Regions from separate parts of the Nocardia sp. NPDC055002 genome, predicted to be linked through region 1. Evidence: riboswitches for the same ligand, from Rfam matches in the RefSeq annotation. Region 1 holds a riboswitch; each other region holds the start of a gene.
What was found. Region 1 has a riboswitch for S-adenosylmethionine ahead of ACWF99_RS21470 (rhodanese-like domain-containing protein). Riboswitches for the same ligand answer to the same signal wherever they lie in the genome.

Region 1 (5,613 bases):
GTCGCCCAGGTTGTTGGAGATGTCGATGATGCGCAGGCGGTTCAAAACCTCGAAGGCTCGCTTCTTGCCGTCGTCGCCGGTGAGGGCGAAGGTGACCACGGTGCCGCCGCCGGTCATCTGCTCCTTCGCCAGTGCGTGTTGCGGATGTGATTCCAGGAAGGGGTATTTCACCCAGTCGACCGAATTCTTGGTCTCCAGGAACTTCGCCACCTGCAGGGCCGACTCGGTGGAGTGGCGCACGCGCAACGGCATGGTTTCCAGGCCCTTGAGCAAGGTCCAGGCGTTGAAGGGGCTCAGGGCCGGGCCGGTGTGGCGCATCAGGGTTTTGACGGGGCCGTCGATGTAGTCCTGGGCGCCGAGGATGGCGCCGCCGAGGACGCGACCCTGGCCGTCGATGTGTTTGGTGCCGGAGTAGACCACCACGTCGGCGCCGAGTTCGAAGCCGCGCTGGAGCAGGGGGGTGGCGAAGACGTTGTCCAGCACCACCTTCGCGCCCGCGGCGTGGGCGAGCTCGGTGACCTTGCGGACATCGACGAGGGTCTGCATCGGGTTGGCGGGGGTCTCGAAGAACACGGCCTGGGTGGGGACGGACAGGGCCTGCTCCCACTGGTCGAGGTCGTCGCCGTCGACGAAGACGGTTTCGATGCCCCAGCGCGGCAGGATCTCGTTACAGACCACGAAACAGGATCCGAACAGGCTGCGGGCGGCGACGAGACGGTCGCCCGCCTTCAGCAGGGCACCGAGCGCGGTGAACACCGCCGACATGCCGGACGCGGTCGCGAAGGCCGCCTCGGCGCCGTCGAGCAGGCGGATGCGCTCCTCGAACATGGCCACGGTCGGGTTGCCGAAGCGGGAGTAGACGAAATGCTCGACGTCGCCGGTGAACGCGGCCTCGGCGGCCTCGGCGCTCTCATAGACGAAACCCGAGGTCAGATACAGCGCCTCGGAGGTCTCGTCGAAGCCGGAACGGCGCAGGCCGCCACGCACGCCGAGCGTGCCGGGACCGACGCCTTCGGGCAGTGGCTTGTCGAACGAACCACCGGTGATCATGCTTTTCTCCTTATGCCTGACGCCACGGCAGGCCGACAGCGCGCCAACCGGTGCTGCCGCGCTGACCGAACGCGTCGGGACCACCTTCGAAACCGTCGAGCACGTTGTAGGACGGCGCCACGCCCGCCGCCGTCGCCAGGTTCGCCGCATGCGCGGAACGCTGGCCGGAGCGACACAGGAACACCACGGGTGCGTCGTCGGGGCGACCGGCGAGTGCCTTCTCGAGCTGCGCGCCGAACTCGGGATTGCGGGTGCCGGTGCCGTCGACCCATTCGATGAAGTGGGCCGGGCGCTCGATGGAACTGGTGTCGGGAATGCCGATGTGTGCCCACTCACCTTCGGTGCGCACGTCGACCAGCACGGCGCCGGGGTGCTCGGTGAGCAGCTCCCACGCCTTCTCAGGGGTGATGTCGCCGGCGTAAGTCATGTCGATCCTCCTGCGTGAATCCGCTCTTGCCGTGCCGGAAATCCCCGAACACACGGCCAGGTCGTCACCCGGAGCACCCCACCGCGGAGGAGGGTTGCCGACCAGCGAGCCGGGGCTTGACGCTGGCACTCATGACCTTGCGATCTGAGATTGCCTCGGCACCGGTCATCGTGTCAAACGATTCAGAACGAGCACACCAGCCACGCGCTGTCCACGCGGGTCAGTTTCCAGTTGCTCGCCGCCGGGTTGCCGTTGACCACGAGCGCCGCGTCGATTTTGGCGCGGTCACCGTTGACGGTGGCGTTCTCGAAACCCTTGCCGTCGATCGTGACAGTGGATTTCGGGCCACCGAGCTGTTCGCCGAGGCCGGAGGTCTCTTCGCTGAAGCCGGGGCAGGCCACGCCCGTCGGCGGACGGAGGTCGCTGCGCGAGCGCGCGTCGATATAGTTGGTGACGGCGGCCGCGAGACGGTCGGCCTCTGTGACATTTTTCTCAGCGGGTGAGAGCAGTCCACCCGCCACGATGGCGATGAGCACGATGATCGCGATCACCGCGGCCGCGACGAACGGGACGATGGAACGCTTGTCGGTCTGATCCACCACTACGGGCTGGTCATCCGAGCCTGTTTGCTCCTCGTTCATGCTGTAATCCTGACAGACCCGCGCGGGCAGCTACACCGCGCGCCGGGTGGCTGCAACGCCGCAGCTAGAATCGCCTTGATTGCGGTCGGCTGCCGACGTCGATGGCAGCTGCCAGTAAGCGGATGTCCGACTTAGCCTAAGCTAAGTTGACGCCGTCAAATCAGTTCTCGACCAAAGGGTGCGCGTAGAAATGACCGAACAGAGTGCAGCGACTCGCCCACTTCGCATTGCGATCGTGGGTGCGGGACCGGCCGGTATCTACGCCGCCGACGCGTTGATGAAGTCCGATGCCGACGTGAGCATCGACCTCTACGAGCGCATGCCCGCGCCCTTCGGCCTGATCCGCTACGGCGTCGCCCCCGACCACCCCCGCATCAAGGGCATCATCACCGCCCTGCACAAGGTCCTCGACAAAGACCAGGTCCGCCTGCTGGGCAACATCGACTACGGCACCGACATCACCCTCGACGACCTGCGCCAGTTCTACGACGCGGTCATCTTCTCCACCGGCGCCAACGCCGACCGCGCCCTGGCCATCCCCGGCATCGACCTCGACGGCTCCTACGGCGCCGCCGACTTCGTGTCCTGGTACGACGGCCACCCCGACGTCCCCCGCTCCTGGCCCCTCGAGGCCGAGAAGGTCGCCGTCCTCGGCGTCGGCAACGTCGCCCTCGACGTCGCCCGCGTACTCGCCAAGACCGGCGACGAACTGCTGCCGACCGAGATCCCGCCGAACGTCTACGAAGGCCTCAAGGCCAACAAGGCCCTCGAGGTCCATGTGTTCGGTCGTCGTGGCCCCGCGCAGGCCAAGTTCACGCCCCTCGAGCTGCGCGAACTCGACCACTCGCCGACGATCGAGGTCATCGTCAACCCCGAGGACATCGACTACGACGAAGGCTCCGAAGCCGCACGCCGTAACTCCAAGCAGGTCGACATGGTCGCCAACACCCTCGAGCAGTGGGCCATCCGCGACCACGGCGACCGCCCGCACAAGCTGTTCCTGCACTTCTTCGAATCGCCCTCGGAGATCCTCGGTGCCGACGGCAAGGTCGTCGGCCTGAAGACCGAACGCACCCAGCTCGACGGCACCGGCAACGTCAAGGGCACCGGCAACTTCACCGACTGGGACATCCAGGCCGTGTACCGCGCCGTGGGCTACCTCTCGCAGAACGTCACCCAGCTGCCGTTCGACGATCAGGCGGGCACGGTGCCCAACGAGGCCGGCCGCGTGATCGCCGACGACACCGCCGAAGGTGACGCCCGATTCATGCCCGCCACCTACGTGACCGGCTGGATCAAGCGCGGCCCGGTCGGCCTCATCGGCCACACCAAGGGCGACGCCAACGAGACCATCGCCTGCCTGCTCGACGACGCCAAGGCCTTCGCCCCCGCGCCGAAGCCCGAGCTCGACGCCGTCACCGAGTTCCTCGAGGGCAAGGGCATCCCGTTCACCACCTGGGCGGGCTGGTACCGCCTCGACGCCCACGAGCGCGCCCTCGGCGAGCCCGAAGGCCGCGAGCGCGTGAAGGTCGTGGAGCGCGAGGACATGCTGCGCGCCTCCGAGCCGAACAAGGCCTGAGTTTTTGGCGCGCTGGCGCGCGCGTGTTCGCGGCCCTGAATGGCCCGCCGATGTGCGGGGTTGGGTGTGCTGTCATGGCAGAACTCGGGGTTTCAGTGGTCCCGTCCTAGTGGGGGCGCGACGTTGAGTGCGCTCACGCCGCAGAGATAAGGCATTCTGTACTGGTGTTCGATGCCCACGTCCACATCATCGATCCGCGGTTTCCGCTGATCGAGAACGAAGGCTATCTCCCCGAGCCCTACGTGATCGATGACTATCGAAAGCGTATGGCGCACTTCGATGTTCGCGGCGGTGCTGTCGTCAGCGCGTCTTTCCAAGGCGCCGATCAGACGTACCTGAAGGCAGCACTGGCCGCGCTCGGTCCCGACTGGGTCGGCGTGACCCGGCTGGATCTCGACGCCACCGACGACGAGATCCTCGAGCTGAACCGGGCAGGCGTACGCGCCCTGCGGTTCAACCTCAAGCGCGCCGCCGCCGACATCACCGAGATGACATTGCAGGCGTTGCGCGCCCACGAACTGGCGGGCTGGCACGTGGAGCTCTACATCGACGGTCAGATGCTGGCCTCTCTGCAACCGGTGATCTCGAAGCTGCCCGCGCTCTCGATCGACCATCTCGGCATGTCCGACGAGGGTCTGCCGTACCTGCTCGACCTGGTGGACCGCGGCGCCAGAGTGAAGGCGACCGGGTTCGGCCGGGTCGAGATGGATGTGGCCGAGACGCTGCGACGCATCCACACCGTCAACCCGGGTGCGCTGATGTTCGGCAGCGATCTGCCCGGCACGCGCGCCGGTAGGCCGTTCGAGGAGCGCGATGTGGACCTGATCTCGCAGGTGGTCGGCTCCGATATCCACGCGGTGCTCGAGGACAATGCCCGGGAGTTCTACCGGCTGCCCGCGGTGCGTCGCCCGGAATCCGAGCCGCTACCCCGCATCGAGAATCCGACTATCCCGATCCCGCGCAATCAGCTCCCCGGCGCGGACGACCGCACCCGCCCGCTGCCGATCATCGAGTAGTCAGCTGATGATCGCGCCGGTGAGCCACACACCGGACGCGATCAGCGCGCCGAACAACTCGACCAGCATCGACAGGCCGACGCCCTTGAGCGCGTGCACCGTCGCGGGCCAGGCCAGGTCGTTGGTCTTCAGGCGGTACAGCTCGGCCAGGTACACACCGAGCACGAAGCCGATGAACAGGCCGACGATCGGGATCACGAAGAAGCCGGCGATGCCGAGCACCGCACCGGCCAGCAGCGCGCGGTTCGACACCCCGGCTTCACGCATCCGCTTGCCCGGCCAGGTGTACTTCACGACGCCGGAGAGCGCCAGCGCGACGGTGGCGATCGCCAGCACCGTCCAGGCCGTCGCACCGCCGGTCATGAACGCCCACACCGCGATCGCCGCGAAAATGAGGATCACCCCCGGCAGAATCGGTACGATCACGCCGACGATGCCGACCAGAATGACAAGGCCGACAACGACCTCACCCCACACGCCCACTACCGGGTCCTCCCGTTGCCGCGCCGAGTCGCGCTCGTGCGAATTCTCGCCCATGCTCTACCCGAGCCGCCACCCCAGCGCTATTGTCAATGTGTCAATACCGTTCGACAACGAACTGAGGTCACCGCGTGAGCACGGAGTCCACCGCCAAGCAGGGGCCCCTTGCGGGCATCAAGGTCATCGAGTTGGCAGGCATCGGGCCGGGCCCGCACGCCGCGCTACTACTGGCCGACCTCGGCGCCGACGTGGTGCGCGTGCAGCGCCCGAACCAGCTGCCCGGCTTCATGGAACGCCCCCAGTGGCGTGGGCGAACGATCGTCGAGGCGAATCTGAAGGACCCCGCCGACGTCGCCAAGATCCTCGACCTGGTCGAGAAGGCCGACGTGCTGCTCGAGGGCTTCCGTCCCGGCGTCACCG
Region 2 (5,613 bases), on a different contig from region 1:
GCTGCCCGCCAGCCAACCGTGTTCGGCGGCGCGACTGAATCCGTAGACGATCGACACCAAGCCGAATGTCACGGTGACGGCGCCGGGCAGGTCGTAGCCGCCGGTTCTCGGCACCGGGATATCGCGCGTGATCACCGCCACCGCACCGGCTACCGCGATGAGCGCGATCGGCGTGTTCATCAGCAGCGTCCATCGCCACGACGCGAACTCGGTGAGCGCGCCGCCGACGATCAGCCCGAACGCGATGCCACCGGCGGTGATGCCGGCGAAGACCGCGAACGCGCGGGCCCGCTCCTGCACATCGGTGAAGATCACCGACAGCAGCGACAAGGCCGCGGGGGCGAGCAGCGCGGCGAACGCACCCTGTAGACCTCGGCCGATGAACAACTGCGGCCCGGTCTGCGCGAGCCCGGCCAGCGCCGAGGCGGCAGCGAAGCCGACCAAGCCGACCAGGAAGATCCGGCGGCGGCCCAGGTAGTCGGCCATCCGTCCGCCGAGCAGCAGTAGGCCGCCGAAGATGAGCGTGTACGCGGTGAGCGCCCACTGCTTGTCGCCGTCGCTGATCCCCAGGTCGCGCTGGGCATAGGGCAGGGCGATCGTGATCACGGTGGCGTCGAGCACCACCATCAACTGGGCGGCGGAGAGCACGACCAACGCCCACCACCGCATCGAATTCTGTTGTTGATCAACATGTTTCGTCATTATCTCGGTGCCGGTCACCAGGACTCCTCGTCGCTCGATTGGCGTGGATCAATCCTGGCATTGCAAGACAATTGGCGTCAAGAGAAAAATGTCTGAATGCGCCAATTGGCCTACTTGGACAGATAGAGCCGCCGACACGGTAGGCTGAGGGAATGCTGGACTCGACCACTCCGATCAGCGCCGACCGGACGACCGAACCGGCTGCCGGCGCGCCGCTGGGCCTGCGCGAGCGCAAGAAGCTCCAGACCAAGGCCGCGATCGTGGCGGTCGGACTCGACCTGTGCGACAGCCAAGGGTTCGACGCGACGACGGTCGAGCAGATCGCCGCGGGTGCCGATGTGTCCCCGCGCACCGTCAACCGGTACTTCGCGCTCAAGGAAGACATCGTGCTGGCCCCGATCGACGACTTCGGGGTCTCCGTCGCCGTCGCGCTGCGCTCCCAGCCGAACACCGGCAACGAACTCCAGGCACTGTGTGGCGCCTACCTGACGGTGGTCCAGGCCGAGGCGGACGCGGACGGCATCCGGTTCATCCGCCAATTCCTGCAGATGCAGCGCATCATGCGCACCAGCCAGTCGGTCAACGCCCGCGCGCTGGAATACGCGGAGAAGAAGAACGTCGCGGTGTGCACCGAGCTCGCGCAACGGATGGGCACGTCACCGGACGACTTCACGGTGAAGCTGGTGGCCGGGATCTGGCAGATGCTGTGCCACCTCTCCGTCGCCGACACCGAACAAGCCTTGCTGAGCGGGTCACCGGCGGTAGCTGTCCGGGTCACTCGGGACGCCGTGCTGCGCGCCTACCACGGCTTACGGCAGGTCTGCGGCGCACCGGTGGACGACACGCCAGGCTTCGGCACACCGTCCAACGAGTGATCTTCGGCGGGAAATGCGGGGGAAGTTTCCGCCCGCGGGAGATCTCCGGTTAACATGACGGCAAGGTCATGAGTACCAGCGCCAAGCCCCGGCTCGCTGGTCGGCAACCCTCCAGCTGCGGTGGGGTGCTCCGGGTGATGACCGGGCTCTCGAAAGTCGAGAGCAAGCGCGCACTGCAGGAGGCCCCCATGTGTTGTTGCCAGTCGATCCGACCCAGTTGACGAGATCCCCCGGCTGACACCCATTTGGAGCACGACATGACTGACTCTTCCCTGCCCGAGAACTGGTCCTTCGAGACCAAGCAGGTCCACGCGGGCCAGGCCCCCGACGCGAGCACCAACGCGCGGGCCCTGCCGATCTACCAGACCACCTCCTACACCTTCCGCGACACCGATCACGCCGCCGCGCTGTTCGGTCTCGCCGAGCCGGGCAACATCTACACCCGGATCATGAACCCCACCCAGGACGCGGTGGAGCAGCGCGTGGCCGCGCTCGAAGGTGGCGTCGCGGCGCTGCTGCTGGCCTCGGGCCAGGCCGCGGAGACCTACGCGATCCTGAACCTGGCGAGCGCGGGCGACCACATCGTGTCCAGCCCGCACCTCTACGGCGGCACCTACAACCTCTTCCACTACTCGCTGCCCAAGCTGGGCATCACGGTCTCGTTCGTCGAGGATCCCGATGACCTCGCGCAGTGGGAAGCCGCGATCCAGCCGAACACCAAGGCGTTCTACGGCGAGACCATCGCCAACCCGAGCAGCGCGGTGTTCGACATTCCCGGTATCGCCGGTGTCGCGCACGCGAACGGCCTTCCACTGATCGTGGACAACACCGTCGCGACCCCCTACCTGATCCAGCCGCTGGCCCACGGCGCCGACATCGTCGTGCATTCGGCGACGAAGTACCTGGGTGGTCACGGTGCGGCCGTGGCGGGCGTGATCGTCGACGGCGGCACCTTCGACTGGACCGTGCGCGACGCCGACGGCAACGCGCGCTTCCCCGGCTTCACCGAGCCCGACCCCAGCTACCACGGTGCGGTGTTCGCCGATCTGGGCGCGCCCGCGTTCGCGCTGAAGGCTCGCGTGCAGTTGCTGCGCGATCTGGGTGCCGCGGTCTCGCCGTTCAACGCGTTCCTCATCGCCCAGGGCATCGAGACGCTGAGCCTGCGGGTCGAACGGCATGTCAGCAATGCCGAGGCGGTCGCGAAGTTCGTCGCCGAGCAGCCGGGCGTCGACGCGGTGTTCTACGCGGGCCTCGAGTCCTCGCCCTGGCACGCGCGAGCCAAGGAGCTGGCACCCAAGGGTGCGGGCGCGATCGTGGCCTTCGAGCTGGCCGGCGGTGTCGATGCGGGCAAGAAGTTCGTGGACGCGCTCAGCCTGCACAGCCATGTAGCTAACATCGGTGATGTGCGTTCACTCGTGATTCACCCGGCGTCGACCACGCACTCGCAGTTGACGCCCGACGAGCAGCTGGCGGCCGGCGTCACTCCCGGCCTGGTCAGGCTCGCGGTGGGCATCGAGGGAATCGACGACATTCTGGCCGATCTGCGGGCCGGGTTCGCGGCGGCGACGACGTGACTGTGAGCACCGAATCGCCGATCGCCCGACCCGGAACCGGGGTGGCCCTGCTGCCACCGCCGGACGGGCGCGTCGGCGTGGTCGCCATCGGGGATGTGGCGCTGGAGAACGGCGCCGTCGTCCCCGATGTGCGGCTGGCGGTGCAACGCTGGGGCGAGCTCTCGCCCACGCTGGACAATGTGGTGCTCGTCGAACACGCGCTCACCGGCGACTCCCATGTCGTCGGTGGGCCCGACGGGGCGCCCGGCTGGTGGGAGGGCATGGTCGGGCCCGGCGCGCCGATCGACACCGACGAGTGGTGTGTGATCGCGACCAACGTGCTGGGCGGCTGCAAGGGCAGCACCGGCCCGTCCTCGCTCGCCTCCGACGGAAAGCCTTGGGGCGCACGGTTTCCCGAGCTGACCATCCGTGACCAGGTAAAGGCCGAAGCGCAGTTGTTCGAGGTGCTCGGGATCGAGCGGCTCGGCGCTGTCGTCGGCGGCTCGATGGGTGGCATGCGGGTGCTCGAGTGGATCATCGGCCTGCCCGAGCGGGTCAGCGCCGCGCTCGTGCTGGCCGTGGGCGCCCGCGCCACCGCCGATCAGATCGGTACCCAGACCACCCAGATGGCCGTCATCGCGGCCGATCCCGACTGGCAGGGCGGCGACTATCACGGCACCGGCCGCGCGCCGATGACCGGCATGGGACTGGCCCGGCGCATCGCGCACCTGACCTACCGCACCGAGGGCGAACTCGACCACCGCTTCACCAACAAGCCCCAGGGCGACGAAGACCCGTGGACCGGTGGGCGCTATGCGGTACAGAGCTATCTCGAGCACCAGGCCGACAAGCTGGTCCAGCGGTTCGATCCGGCCACCTACGTGCTGCTCAGCGAGGCCATGAACCGCCACGATGTGGGTCGCGGGCGCGGCGGTATCGCTGCCGCGCTGGCCTCGACATCGGTGCCGTGCGTGGTCGGCGGAGTCGACTCGGATCGCCTGTACCCCTTGCACACCCAGGCCGAGCTGGCCGAAGGGCTGCCGGGCTGCGCGGGTCTGGAGATCGTGCATTCACGCGACGGGCACGACGGGTTCCTCACCGAGGCGGCCGCCGTGTCGAAGCTGCTCACCGAGACGATGCGCTTGGCGCGGGAGAACCGCTGAGCCGTCAGGGCCCGGTCAGCAGGGTGACGATCGAGCGAACGTAGGCCTGAAGCCGTTCGCGCGGATACTCTTCCGGCTCGCTGACGGCCAGCCTGCCGAGCATTTCGGCGACGGTCAGGGTCGAGTTCGCGAGCAGTTCGGCATCCATGCCCGACCAGCGCGGTGACAGCGAAATGCCCATGCGGACAAGAGATTCCGCGCGCGCCAGGATATCGGCGCGCGACGTGCGGAGAGCCGCGCGGTATTCGCCGGGGGCGCTCGCGGGCGTGGCGAGGATCAGCCGCCAGCGCGTCGGATTCGCCAGTGCCACACCGACGAACGCTTCCACCGTCGACGAGGCGACGGCGACCGGATCGGCGCCGAGCAGGTCGTCGGGCAGCGTGTCGGCGATCTGTTCCAGTCCGCGTTCACTCTCGCGCTCCAGCAGCGCTTCGACCAGTTCGGCGCGGGTCTTGAACACGGTGTAGAGCACCGGTTTTCCGACCCCGGCCTCCTGCGCGACCGCCTCCATGCTCAACTCGTGCAGTTCCACCCGGCCCAGCACGGCGAACGCGGCATCGAGCAGTTGCGCACGGCGTTCCTGCGGCGGCAGTCGCGGGGCATAGCGGCGCCGCGGTCGTCGGTCCTGCGTCGCGGTCACACGCCCACCTGCCTTTCTCTCCCTGGACGATACCCCGCGGCCGACTTGTCAGCGCAATTCCTACGCAGCCGTTGTATTCATCACACGCCATTGCTACGGTGGTGTTGTATTCACTTGCAAAGGAGCACGTGCAATGGCCTTCGACCCCACTTCCCTGCGCCGCGACGACTACGGCTTCTTCGGACCCGACTCCCCCAGCTGGAAGGTATGGGCGTCGCCGACCGCCCTGATCGGATTCCAGCGCGCGGTCGCCCTGGAACACTTCGATCCGTTCCTCACCGCCGCCGTCGCCGATTCGCAGGGGATCTACAGCAACCCACGCACGCGGCTCGACCACACCCTGCTGTACTTCGTGCTCGTCGCGGTCGGCGACGGCCGCACCGCCATCCAGGCCGCCGAGCACCTGATGAAGGTGCACGCGCCGATGACGGGCATCGAACCGATCAGCGGCAAACGCTACAGCGCCAACAGCCCGGAAACCCAGCTGTGGATCCACATCACCGGCTGGCACTCGGTGCTCAAGGCCTATGAGATGTACGGACCCGGCCCGCTGAGCCCCGAGGAGGAGCGGCGCTTCTGGGCCGAATGCGCGATCGCCGCCGAATTGCAGACCTGCAAGCCCGCGGACGTCCCGCGCTCGCGCGAGGAGGTGCGTGCCTACTACGAGCGAGTCCGGCCGC
Region 3 (5,613 bases), on a different contig from region 1:
GTGCAGGCGATCACGTGTCGTCGGGACCACACCGGTGACCGGATCGGGTACCCGGGTGATCAGCGTCATCAGCAGGAACTTCATGCGTGGTCTCCCAGCTCGTCGAACGACCTCATGCGGCGGGCTTCTTCGGCAGACCGGGCGGGTTGATCCGCGACTCGGTGACCTTCTCCGAATTCAGGCCCCATCGGTCGAGGATCTTCTGGTAGCTGCCGTCGGCGATCGCGTGCTGCAGCGCCTTGTGGATCGGGCCGATCAGGCCGTTGTCCTTCTTGGTGAGCGCCGCGATCTCGCCCTGCAGCTGCTCACCCGCGCCGGAGAAGGTGGCGATGATCTTGCCGTCGCTGGTGGCGGAGTGGTACACGGCCGCGGGGTTCGGGCCGATGTAGCCGTCGATGCGCTTGGAAGCCAGCGCCAGGTAGTAGTCGGTGCTCTGCTGGTAGTAGGCGATGTCGACCGGGGGCAGACCCTCGGCGACGTTCTGCTCGTTCCAGCTCACCAGCAGCTGTTCCTGATTGGTGCCCGCGCCGATACCGATCCGTTTGCCCGCCAGGCTCTTGCGGTCGGTGTAGGTGAGCGGACTGTCCTTCGGGACCTCGAGAGCGACGGTGTCGGTGCGGTAGGTAGCGAAGTCGTACTTCTCCTTGCGCTCCTCGGTGACGGTCACATTCGAGATGAACGCGTCCACCTCACCGGAATCCACCCGCACGAAGTTCTGCGACCAGTCCGCCACCTGGATATCGAGCTTCAGGCCCAGGATGTCGGCCACCAGGGTGGCGAAGTCGACCTCGGAGCCGATCACGGTCCGGTCGTCGGTGGCATAGAACCGCAGCGGCGGCACGGAACCGGCGGGACCGGTCACCACCAGCGTGCCGCGGTTACGGATGGCCTGGGGCACCTCGGCGGCGATCGCGTCGACCTTGGCGGCCCGCACCCTGCCCTCCTGGGCGGGGGACAGGTCGTAGGTGATCGCACCGGCCTGCACGGTGTCGGCGGCCTCGGGCTCGGCGGTGCAGCCTGCCGTCAACAGCGTGGCCGCCGCGACGATGCCGATCAGGGTGGAGAGCTTCATCAGTGTCGAAACCTGTTCGTGGGAAGGGATGTTCAGCGGACGCGGGACAGGAACGCCTGCGTGCGCGGGTGTTCGGGGTGGTCGAGAACGCTGGCGGCCTCGCCCTGTTCGACGATCACGCCCTCGTCGAGGAACACGACCGTGTCGGCGACCTCGCGGGCGAAACCGATCTCGTGGGTGACGATCACCAGCGCGGTGCCGCTGTGCGCGAGATCGCGGATCACCGCGAGGACCTCGCCGACCAGCTCCGGGTCGAGTGCGGAGGTGGGCTCGTCGAACAGGATCAGCCGTGGTTTCAAGGCCAGGGCCCGCGCGATGGCCACGCGCTGCTGCTGACCACCGGACAGCCGCCGGGGATAGGCGTCGACGAAATCGGCCAGTCCTACCCGTTCCAGAAGCTGTTTCGCCTCGGCGACCACCTCGCCGCGTGGGCGCCGCTGCGCAGAGACCGGGGCGAGCGCCACATTGTCGAGCACCGTGAGATGCGGGAACAGATTGAATTGCTGGAACACGAAGCCGATGCGGCTGCGCTGGGCGCGCACCGCGTGGTCGGGCAGCGAACGCAAGATGTTGCCGCGTTGCCGGTAACCGATCAGCTCACCGTCGATGTGCACGGTGCCCGCGTCCTGCGCTTCCAGATGGTTGAGCACCCGCAGCAGCGTGGACTTGCCGGAGCCGGAGGGCCCGATCACGGCGACCACCTCACCGGCGCGTACCGCCAGATCCACGCCACGCAGTACCTCGGTGCCGCTGTAGGACTTGCGGATTCCGCGCGCCAGCACCGCTGCGGTCATCGGGTTGCTCCTCGGGGTGCGGCCGCACCGGCGGCGATCTCGGTGACCTTGGCGCGGACCCGCTGCCACGGTGTCGGCGGCAGCGCACGCTGCGCGCCCTTGGCGTAGTGCCGTTCGATGTAGTACTGCAGGATCGACAGCGCCGTGGTGAGCGCGATGTACCAGACGGTCGCCACCATCAGCAGCGGAACCACCCGGCCGTTGCGGCCGAAGATCACCTGCACCTGGTAGAACAGCTCGGCGATCGCCATCACCGACACGATCGAGGTGCCCTTGAACAGGCTGATCACCTCATTGGCCGCGTTCGGCAGAATCGAGCGCATCGCCTGCGGCAACACGATCGTGCGGAACTGGCGCCAGCGCGGAATCCCCAGCGCCGCCGCCGCTTCGAGCTGACCGTCGTCGACGGCGAGCAGACCCGCCCGGATCAGTTCGGCCGAATATGCCGCCTGATGCAGGGCCAGCCCGATCACCGCCGCGGTGAAACCGCTGATCACACCATTGACATCGAACTCGTAGAAGCCGGGGCCGAACGGAATGCCCACGGACAGGCGGGGATACAGGTAGGCGATGTTGAACCAGAACAGCAGCTGCACGATCAGCGGGATCGAACGGAAAGCCCAGATATAGGTCCAGGCGATCACCCGCAGCACGGGATTGTTCGACACCCGCCCGATCGCCAGCAGGGTGCCGAACACGAAACCGAGGGCAGTGCCCCACAGGGTGAGCTCGATGGTCACCCGGAGCGCGGCCAGCACCGATTTCGCGGTGAAGTACTGGGCGAAAGTGCCCCAGTCCCACCCCGGATTGGTGATCAGGCCGTGCGCGAACTGGGCCACCAGCAGCAGTGCGATCGCCGCGACGACCCAGCGCCACGGGTGCCACGACCCGGCGATCCGGGGCAGGTCGCCGGCGGGCGCCTTGCCGCCGGATTCCGGATCGGCGGGGAGAGCGTCGCCGGGCGGTGCGGGCGCGGTCTCGGCGCCGGAAACGGCAGACGCGGTCATGGGAATCCTTCGGAAAACAGTGGAACGAGGCACAGTGACCTCCACCCGGCCAGCAACGGGTTCGCGATCTGGCGGCGCTCAGGCCGGACAGGTAGACAGCACGAAAATCTCCTCCATCGAACCCGGCAGAAGCACCCACACCCCGAAACGGGCGGGTTGCTGCGACGTCATCGAGCCAGGTCTCTCGGTCGCTCTGGATGGTTGCGCCCCGGTTTTGTGACCCGAGCTGAATCAGCATGTGGCACATGTGCGGTACCCACAACGGTAGAAATCAGCGTGAGCACAGAGGTTGGAACCGGGCGCGAGCACGGGCACAATTGCCCCGGTTCGGCGTGGTGGGGGACCCGCGGACCGGGGGTGAGCGGCGATCGGTGGGTTCGCTGGGAAATTGCGACGCGCCGAACGGGCGGTTACTTCACCTGTCCGGAATCCCGCATCGCAGGCGGTAGCGTCGGGGTTCTCTGCGTCGATGAGGAGTACGTCGTGATCATGCCGCGTCGTTCCACCGCACTGACCGCCCTGACGGTTTGCGCCGCTGCGTTGCTGTCGGCTGTGCCGTCGGCCGTTGCCGAACCGGCCGTGCCGGTGGCGCCCGCTGTCACTCGGGACGCACCCGGTGTCACGCCCGCCGCGGGGGCGGGGGATCTTCTCGGTGCCTATCAGAGTGTTGTCGAGACGCTGAAGGCGCTGGGTATCCAGCCGTTCCTCTACCCGACGGTGGCGGCGAACTGTAGCGGTGACGGAGCGGGGCTTGTTCCGGCTGTTGCGGGGGCGGTGCCGGGGCCGTGGCCGGCCAACACACTGCCGATACCCGGGCTCGATCTGTCCGCGGTGAAATCCGGGCAGACTCTGTTCACGTTCCTGCCCTATGGGCTTGCGGCCGATACCGCGGCTACGAAGACGTCCGGGATGCAGGTGGCGTGGCTCAATGTGAGTACCGGGCGTGGGGGGATGGCCTCGATGGGGTCGATTGCCGACATTGTGCGGGCGATGGTGCCTGCTGAGGTTCCTGGTGAATTGCGGCCTCTTGCTGAGACGGCTATTCGGGATTTTCTCTTCGCCGCTATTCCTGTGGGGGGTGTGCGGGCTGTGCCTGTGGATACGGGGCGGGGGACTGTGTTGGCTGCTGTTTTCGGTACTACTGACAACGGTGGGCGGTCGTGCTTCTTCTTTCCGACGGTGGGGATCACCGAGGTGGCTTGAGGGTGGTTGCTCGACTCGGTGTCGAGCGGGTGCGCGCCTGCCCTTCACCCGCTCGGCGGCCCTGATGCGCCTGCGCCGTCGCGGAACTGCGGGTCAGGCGTGGTGGGCTATCGGGTCTTCGGGGGTTACCAGGGGGCGCTGTTTCCAGTGCAGGCGGCCGGTGCGGTGGCGGTGGTGGGAGCGGGTCCACAGGCTGAGGTAGTGGGCCACTGACAGGGGGTGGGCCACAGCTGAGGCGAGGTCGGTTCCGGTGGGGGGCTTGCGGGTTTCGATGGTGCGGGCGGTGAGGCGGCTGGTGACGGCGGCCAGGTAGCCGAGCAGGCCCGCGCGGCGGGTTCGGCCTCGGCCGAGGATCGCGGCCAGCGGGGGAATCCAGTAGGCGAGGGCGGCGAGGATTCCGATGGCTGCGCCGGTGTCGCGGCGGCCGCCGTAGGCCGACCACAGCCAGCGGGTGTAGCCGTCGGTGAGTTCGGTGGTGCCGGTATACATTCGGGTGCTCGCGGCGGGGCCCGCGGTCACCAGGGCGGTGCGATGGCCTGCTCGGCGGATGGCGCGGGCCAGGTCCAGGTCCTCGGTGGCGCTGGCCGCCACGGCCGCGTGGCCGCCGCCGGCGCGGTAGGCCGCGGCGTCGACGGCCAGGAACTGGCCGCACGCTACGGCGGTGGACGGGCGCAGGCTGTGGTTGGCGGGGCCGACGGGCAGGGTCGAAGCCCAGGACCAGGCGAGCAGGGGCTGGATCAGGCGCTCGGCGGTCGAACCGGCGTCCTGTCTCGGCCAGGCCGAGACCAGACCTGCTCCGCGCCTGCGTAATTCGGTCACCGCCGCGGCGATCGCGTGGGGGGCCAAGCGTACGTCCGCGTCGATGAACACCAGGGCGGCCGCGTCGGTGCGGGCGGCCAGGCGCGCGCACGCGGCGGCCTTGCCGGTCCAGCCGGGGGCGGGGTGGGCGGCCGAGCGCAGGACGGTGAAGCGCTCGTCGTCGGCGATCGCGTCGAGTGCGGCTTCGTAGGTGCCGTCGGTGGACGCGTCGTCGAGAATCAGCACGCTCAGGCGGGGGACGCCGATCTGCGCGCGAAGGTCGGCGATCAGCGCGGGCAGGCGCTGCGATTCGTCGCGGGCGGGGACGCACACCGTGACCGGTTCGATCACGCCGGCGACCCCGCGCGGCAGGGTGCGCAAGGTGACCAGGTTGTAGGCGGCGGTGGCCGCGCCGAGCGCGGCCAGACCGGTGCCCGCCCAGGTCAGGTAGCGGGCCGCCGCGCTCATGTCAGCGGCCCAGTCTGCGACTGGAGATTTCGCGCCACATCTCCGAGGGGGAGAAACCGCCGCGCGGTGCGTTGGGCGGGCCGGGGTTGCGGTCGCGGAACGCCAGGCCCGCGATCAGCGCGGCCACCGCGAGGGTGATGCCGCCGACGATGCCCGCCCAGCCCGCGAACGAGCGGGTGTTGGGGTCGGCGTACTTCACCTCGGCACGCAGGGTCGACACCTCGCCCGCGGGCAGCTTCCACGACACCGTGTTCTCGCTGTCGGTGGTCTC
Region 4 (5,613 bases), on a different contig from region 1:
CTTCGTCGTCCTCGATGGGGAGTTCGGGGCCGATGCTGACATTGACGAACTCGTATTTGCGTTGGCGCAGCACGGTATCGATGCGCTCGATGGCCGAGTACAGCTCGCACTGGTCGTCGTCGGTGTCCTCGTCGAGCACCTGGTAGTGGTCGATGTAGCCGTAGGGGACCGGGACCGGCTGGACGGGGTCGACGCTGCCGAACAGCAGCGCCGAGGTGACGCGGTGGCCGTGGTCGAGATAGGTGCGCTGCGGCGCGGCGCTGTCGGCGAAGGTGTGGGCGTCGACCCAGCGGGTCAGCGGGGTACGTGCGGGGATGCCACCGTCGAAGACCGCGATGGTGAGTTCCCGGTCGGTCGGCTCGGTCGTCGGCAAGGCCGGGCGGAACGTCGAAAGCGCTGTCCTGGTGGTGGTGTCGCGCCCGAGCTGGGTGCGCATGCGCGGCATGCGGCGGATCACCCTGGTGAACGAGTAGCCGGCGAGTGCGGCGATGGCGGCGTGGGTTCCGGTGACGGGGACGAAGGCCAGACCACCGTTGTCGAGTCGGCGGTCGATGGCCACGTCGAGATCGAGATCGCGGGAGAAGTCGAGCAGACCCTGCAGGGCGATGTCGCGACCGGAGTGCAGCACCAATTCGGCGACGGTCTCCGAATTACGCGGTTCCGCTGCGAGTCTGAGCCTGTCGGCGGCGTTGTTGAGCCGGAATTCCGCCAGGCTGACGATACCGATCTCGGCGCCGCCCAGCGGTGCGTCGGCAGTGATCCGCTCGGTGAGCAACTGCAGATTGACGCGGGTCGTTGCCAGGAACAGCAGGGTGCTCGCCCGCGGTTTGCCGTGCTCCGGCGCGATCGCCACCGGCCTGCTGCCCAGCGGATCCAACTGCATCGATGTGAGAAGTCTTGTGGGATAACCACTTCTCGACAAGTACTGCGGATGCAGGGTGACCGCCGTGACCGTCTCGTCCTCCGGGCAGGCCGTTTTCGGCAACGCGTCCGCACTCGAGGTGGCCGCGCTCAGCATCGGCGCGAGTCGGGCTCGCGCCTGCGCCACCGTGTACGGGGGCTGCGGCGAGCCGCCCGATCTGCTGGGGGAGATGGGCGCGGTGAGTCGCTCACCGAAGCCGATCAGAAATCGCGGTCCCGCCACCGGTGAATCCCCCCAGCTGCCACGTTATTCCCGTCGATGCGTGAAACCACGAATGGTGTCGCGCGACACCCCCGTCAGCGCGCTGATCTGGCGCTGAGACAAGCCTGACACGCCCGTCAGCGTCTGTGCCAGCCGTAACCGATCCGTTTTGGGAAGTTCAGCTGCCAGTCGCGCGGAATGCTCGGCCATCAGCCCGGGCAGTAGCTGGTCCTCGAGCACGCAACGCCTGCGCAATCGCAGCATCGCGCGCTCGATATCGTTGAACGACAAGCCCTTCGACGCCAGCGCCACCGCGTCCACGGCGCCGTCGGGCAGTGGCTGCCCGGCGAACCGGCGAATCGCCTCGCAGCGTTGCTCGGCCTCGGGCAGGGCGAACTCCATGCTCACATCGAAGCGCCGCCACGCGGCCGGATCCAGCAGATCGGCGTGGTTGGTCGCGCCGATGACCAGGCCCCCGCCGGTCGGCCAGTCGTCGATCTGCTGGAGCAGCACCGTGACCAGTCGCTTCAACTCGCCCACGTCGCGATCGTCGTCGCGACGCTTGGCGATGGCGTCGAGCTCGTCGAGCAGCAGAACGCACGGCCGCTGCTTGGCGTAGTCGATGGCATGGCGCAGGTTGGTGCCGGTCTTGCCGAGCAGGCTGCTCATGATGGTCGCCAAGTCCAGGACCACCAGCGGCAGCGACAGTTGGTGGGCCAGCCAGGCTGCGGCCATCGTCTTGCCGACGCCGGGCGGACCGACGAACAGCAAGCTGCGGGCCGGGGTCAGATCGGCGGCGGCCAGCCGGTCGGCCTGCTTGCGTTCGTCGACGATCTGGGTGAGCACGTCATAGGTTTCGGCGGCCAGGATCGGCACTTCGGCGGTGGAGCCGGGCGGGATCACCCGCAGCAGCGGCAGCCGGCTGTCGCCGTCGACCGGAATCGGCGTATCCACCTCCGCGCGTAGGGGATTGGCGCGCGTGGGGTTCTGGCGCAGCAGCGCGATCAGCGCATCGGCCAGTTCGGGACTGGCATGCCGGTGGCGGCGCGCGGCCCGGCGCACGAACATTGCGACATCCTGCTCGCGCCCGGCGAGCGCCAACCTAGCCAGGTGGACGAATTCGTCGGGAAGATCGGCGCTCACGTCCGCCGAAGTGGAGCTCAAGGCGTGTGACATGGTCTTCTTCCGATCAACTACGTGGACTATTTTCGCTTCACTCGATCGTACGGCGTCCATCACGGGCAAAGTTCACCCCTTGTGTACCGGTTTGACATCGGACCCCACCCGCAGCGCCACATTGATCTGCCGAGCCCTCAGCGCAGCGATTCCCTTCGTCGGATGCTAGTTCCGCCACGCCCCCTCATGGGCGATTCCCTTCGCTTCGGGCGTGCCTCGAAGCGTGCGGCGCGGCGCCTATGCGGTGCCGAGCGTCCAGACCAGCGCCATGGTGAACGGGTGGCCGCGCAGGTGGGCCCACTTGGGTTTCGCCGCGAGCCAGGCGTCGTCGACCAATGCCTCGGCCGCTTCGGTGAGGACCCAGCCCGCGTCGGTGCCCGCGGTGATGTGCTCGCTCAGCAGGTGCAGGTGGGTGCTGATCGCGATCGGATCGCCCCCAGCGGGGGTGTAGTGCGTCGGCATTCCGGTGACCATCATGAACTGTGGGTGGTAGCTGATCTGGGCGAACGTGGCTCCTGGGACAGCCAGCCGCGCGGCCTCGGTGTAGAACGGGCGCAGGTCCGGCAGGTGTTCGTCGATCAGTGAGGAGATCACGAGATCGTAAGTGCTGCTTGGTAATTCGGTGGCACACACGTCGGCCTTGGTGAGTGTGCGGTGTACACCGCGGGCGCGGGCACGGGCCAGCATGCCCGCGCTCAGATCGACGCCGTCGATCTCGGCGCTACTGCGGCTGCGCAACCACGCGCCGGTTCGCCCCGTCCCGCAACCCAGGTCGACCGCCTGTCGCACTCCCGCCCAATCCGGGCGGCGAAGCCGATCCAGCAGCGCCGCGTCCATCTCGTCCATCACGGTGCGCTCGTAGGTGTCGGCCCAGCCGTCGTAACCGGTGGTGACATCGACGGTGGGGTAGTTGCGCCGGTCGAAATCGGCGAAGGCAGGCATCTCCGGAGTATCACAAGGGAAAGCGCACGTGGACAACCGATTTCCCGCTGCGGCCGCGACGGCCCGGCCGCCGCGCCGAACCGGGAGATCCCGTGGGTGGTCGGGGTCGACTCGGAGCGCGCCGACGATCGGTGGTTGACAGGTCCGGTGGTCGTCTGTCACTCTCGTTGCAGGTCACGAGTACCAGCGTTCAGCCCCGGCTTGCTGGTCGGCAACCCTCCTCCGCGGTGGGGTGCTCCGGGTGACGACCAGGCTGACGTCCGAATTGGGCGCGGCAAGCGCGGGCCACCTCTTCAGGAGCGGGTCCCTGAGCCGACGGGATTTCGTCATGACTGCTGTAATCGACCCCACCTGTGCCATCGCCGCCGTTTCCGGTGCCGACCTGCAGGTTCCGCTCGTTCAGGGCGGTACCAGCTCCTACGCCAACTTCGACTACGCGGCGAGTGCGCCGGCGTTGAAGCAGGTCACCGACCGGATTTCGCAGTTGCTGCCGTTCTACGCCAGCGTGCACCGGGGCGCGGGATACGCCTCGCGGATCTCCACCGAGTGCTACGAGGCTTCGCGTGGGTCCGTTGCCCGGTTCCTCGACGCCGACGACGACCAGGTCGTGGTGTTCACGCGTAACACCACCGATTCGCTGAACCTGCTGGCCGGGTGCGTGCCGGGGGAGACCGTGGTACTCGATATCGAGCACCACGCCAACTTCCTGCCGTGGGCGAAGCACGGTCGTCGCGTCGTGCGGGCCGCCGCCACGGTCGAGGAGACGATTCAGCGTGTCGTCGCCGAGCTGTGCAGCAAGCCTGCCGCGCTGCTGGCGGTGACCGGTGCGTCCAACGTCACCGGTGAGGTGCTGCCGCTGGAACGGCTCGCGACCATCGCCCATCTGTGTGGTGCGCGCATCCTCGTCGACGCCGCTCAGCTGGCTCCGCATCGCCGGATCTCCCTGCGCGAGACCGGGATCGACTACCTCGCCTTCTCCGGGCACAAGCTGTACGCGCCGTTCGGTTCGGGTGTGCTCGTCGGCCGGCGGGACTGGCTGGACGAGGGTGAGCCCTACCTGGCCGGTGGTGGTGCGGTGCGCAATGTCGGTGTGACAGAGGTCGAATGGGCGTGCGCGCCGCAGCGGCACGAAGCCGGCTCGCCGAACGTCCTGGGTGCGGCCGCTATTGCCGCCGCCTGCGATGCGCTCGCCGCCATCGACCCCACCGAACTCGTCGCGCACGAGCGCTTTCTGGCCGACCGGCTGCGTGACGGCCTGTCCGCGATCCCCGGCGTCGACCTGGTCGGTATCTGGTCCGACAGCCCCGACTGTGTGGGCATCGTCGCCTTCACGATCGCCGATGTCGCCCCTGGCAAAGTCGCCGCGTACCTCTCCGCCGAGCATGCCATCGGCGTCCGCGACGGCCGCTTCTGCGCGCACCCCCTCCTCGCGAGCCTCGGCCTCGACGCCGCCCTCCGAGCCAGCATCGGCCTCGGCACCACCGCCGCCGACGTGGACCGCTTGATCAGCGCGGTAGCCACCCTGGTCAGCCACGGTCCCACCTGGAACTATGCCGCCACCGACGGCCACTGGAACCCGACCCCCGAAACCCGTCCCCTCAGCGCCTCTTCCCCCGAAGGCGCCGCCCCCTGCCTGATCGGCTGAACTCGTCACAGGCGAGATTCACCGGACGTCGGCCGTCGAGACCTGCTCTCGGCGGCCGATATTCGTTCCCCGTCGAGGGCGTCCCAGGTGATGGTGACGCCGAGCGGATCAGTGATGGCGATCGCGCGCGCGTATTCCGCTCGCTTGTCCACACAATCGGCGGTAACCGTCGCTGGTGAAACCACTTCGACCACCAGCAGGGTGTCCCCTGCTGTGGGTTTGGTCTTCCACTTGTCGCGGGGGTCTTCGATACAGCGATACACGATGGCGTCGGGGCGGCGGAAATTGAACGGGACCTCCGAGACCAGCATGTCCAGTTCGCCGCCGGCCTTCAGGCAGGGCTGCCCGGTGGCGCGTTTCCGGATCGCTTCCCGCAGGCACTGTTTGATCGCATCGGCGATGGCGATGTGATTCGGCGAAGGTGAGTCGCGATGCACCAGCAGGCCGTCTTTGACCTCGATCACCCGAGCGAGGTCTTCCGGCATCGCCAAATACGTGTCCAGGTCGATACCCGGTGCACCGGCGCAACCACGACCAGTCGTATGCCTCGCTCACCGGACCAAACACTAGCTGTAGCTGGTGGGCCGTCGGCTTACATAGACGCTCTGATCAGGTGTCGAGGGCGGTGGGGCGGTGGTATCTGCCGTTGTAGTAGAGCAACGGGGCCGCGGAGGGGGACTCTTCGGTTTGGTCGTGGACTCGGGTGACCAGGCCTACGGCGAGGGTG

Region 2: it holds a riboswitch for S-adenosylmethionine, as region 1 does, so the genes downstream of both, ACWF99_RS13470 (bifunctional o-acetylhomoserine/o-acetylserine sulfhydrylase) here and ACWF99_RS21470 (rhodanese-like domain-containing protein) in region 1, are expected to answer to the same signal.
Region 3: it holds a riboswitch for S-adenosylmethionine, as region 1 does, so the genes downstream of both, ACWF99_RS29115 (amino acid ABC transporter permease) here and ACWF99_RS21470 (rhodanese-like domain-containing protein) in region 1, are expected to answer to the same signal.
Region 4: it holds a riboswitch for S-adenosylmethionine, as region 1 does, so the genes downstream of both, ACWF99_RS16475 (aminotransferase class V-fold PLP-dependent enzyme) here and ACWF99_RS21470 (rhodanese-like domain-containing protein) in region 1, are expected to answer to the same signal.

What each region holds. Positions count from the first base shown of each region.
Region 1 is NZ_JBSGWE010000005.1:68,528-74,140, reverse strand. It holds gene ACWF99_RS21475 (O-succinylhomoserine sulfhydrylase) at 1-1,050, opposite strand, end outside; gene ACWF99_RS21470 (rhodanese-like domain-containing protein) at 1,061-1,477, opposite strand; SAM riboswitch class IV at 1,495-1,614, opposite strand; gene ACWF99_RS21465 (Rv0361 family membrane protein) at 1,660-2,118, opposite strand; gene ACWF99_RS21460 (FAD-dependent oxidoreductase) at 2,309-3,697, shown strand; gene ACWF99_RS21455 (amidohydrolase family protein) at 3,862-4,713, shown strand; gene ACWF99_RS21450 (DUF456 domain-containing protein) at 4,714-5,196, opposite strand; gene ACWF99_RS21445 (CaiB/BaiF CoA transferase family protein) at 5,325-5,613, shown strand, end outside.
Region 2 is NZ_JBSGWE010000003.1:249,596-255,208, forward strand. It holds gene ACWF99_RS13460 (MFS transporter) at 1-720, opposite strand, end outside; gene ACWF99_RS13465 (TetR family transcriptional regulator) at 855-1,577, shown strand; SAM riboswitch class IV at 1,642-1,752, shown strand; gene ACWF99_RS13470 (bifunctional o-acetylhomoserine/o-acetylserine sulfhydrylase) at 1,835-3,151, shown strand; gene metX (homoserine O-acetyltransferase MetX) at 3,148-4,293, shown strand; gene ACWF99_RS13480 (TetR/AcrR family transcriptional regulator) at 4,298-4,933, opposite strand; gene ACWF99_RS13485 (oxygenase MpaB family protein) at 5,067-5,613, shown strand, end outside.
Region 3 is NZ_JBSGWE010000009.1:88,396-94,008, reverse strand. It holds gene ACWF99_RS29130 (LLM class flavin-dependent oxidoreductase) at 1-84, opposite strand, end outside; gene ACWF99_RS29125 (ABC transporter substrate-binding protein) at 113-1,072, opposite strand; gene ACWF99_RS29120 (amino acid ABC transporter ATP-binding protein) at 1,105-1,866, opposite strand; gene ACWF99_RS29115 (amino acid ABC transporter permease) at 1,863-2,873, opposite strand; SAM riboswitch class I at 2,984-3,077, opposite strand; gene ACWF99_RS29110 (hypothetical protein) at 3,231-4,076, shown strand; gene ACWF99_RS29105 (glycosyltransferase family 2 protein) at 4,170-5,342, opposite strand; gene ACWF99_RS29100 (LppM family (lipo)protein) at 5,344-5,613, opposite strand, start outside.
Region 4 is NZ_JBSGWE010000003.1:911,725-917,337, reverse strand. It holds gene ACWF99_RS16490 (S8 family peptidase) at 1-1,144, opposite strand, end outside; gene ACWF99_RS16485 (AAA family ATPase) at 1,169-2,299, opposite strand; gene ACWF99_RS16480 (class I SAM-dependent DNA methyltransferase) at 2,537-3,241, opposite strand; SAM riboswitch class IV at 3,414-3,528, shown strand; gene ACWF99_RS16475 (aminotransferase class V-fold PLP-dependent enzyme) at 3,570-4,886, shown strand; gene ACWF99_RS16470 (Uma2 family endonuclease) at 4,892-5,377, opposite strand; gene ACWF99_RS16465 (flavin reductase family protein) at 5,496-5,613, opposite strand, start outside.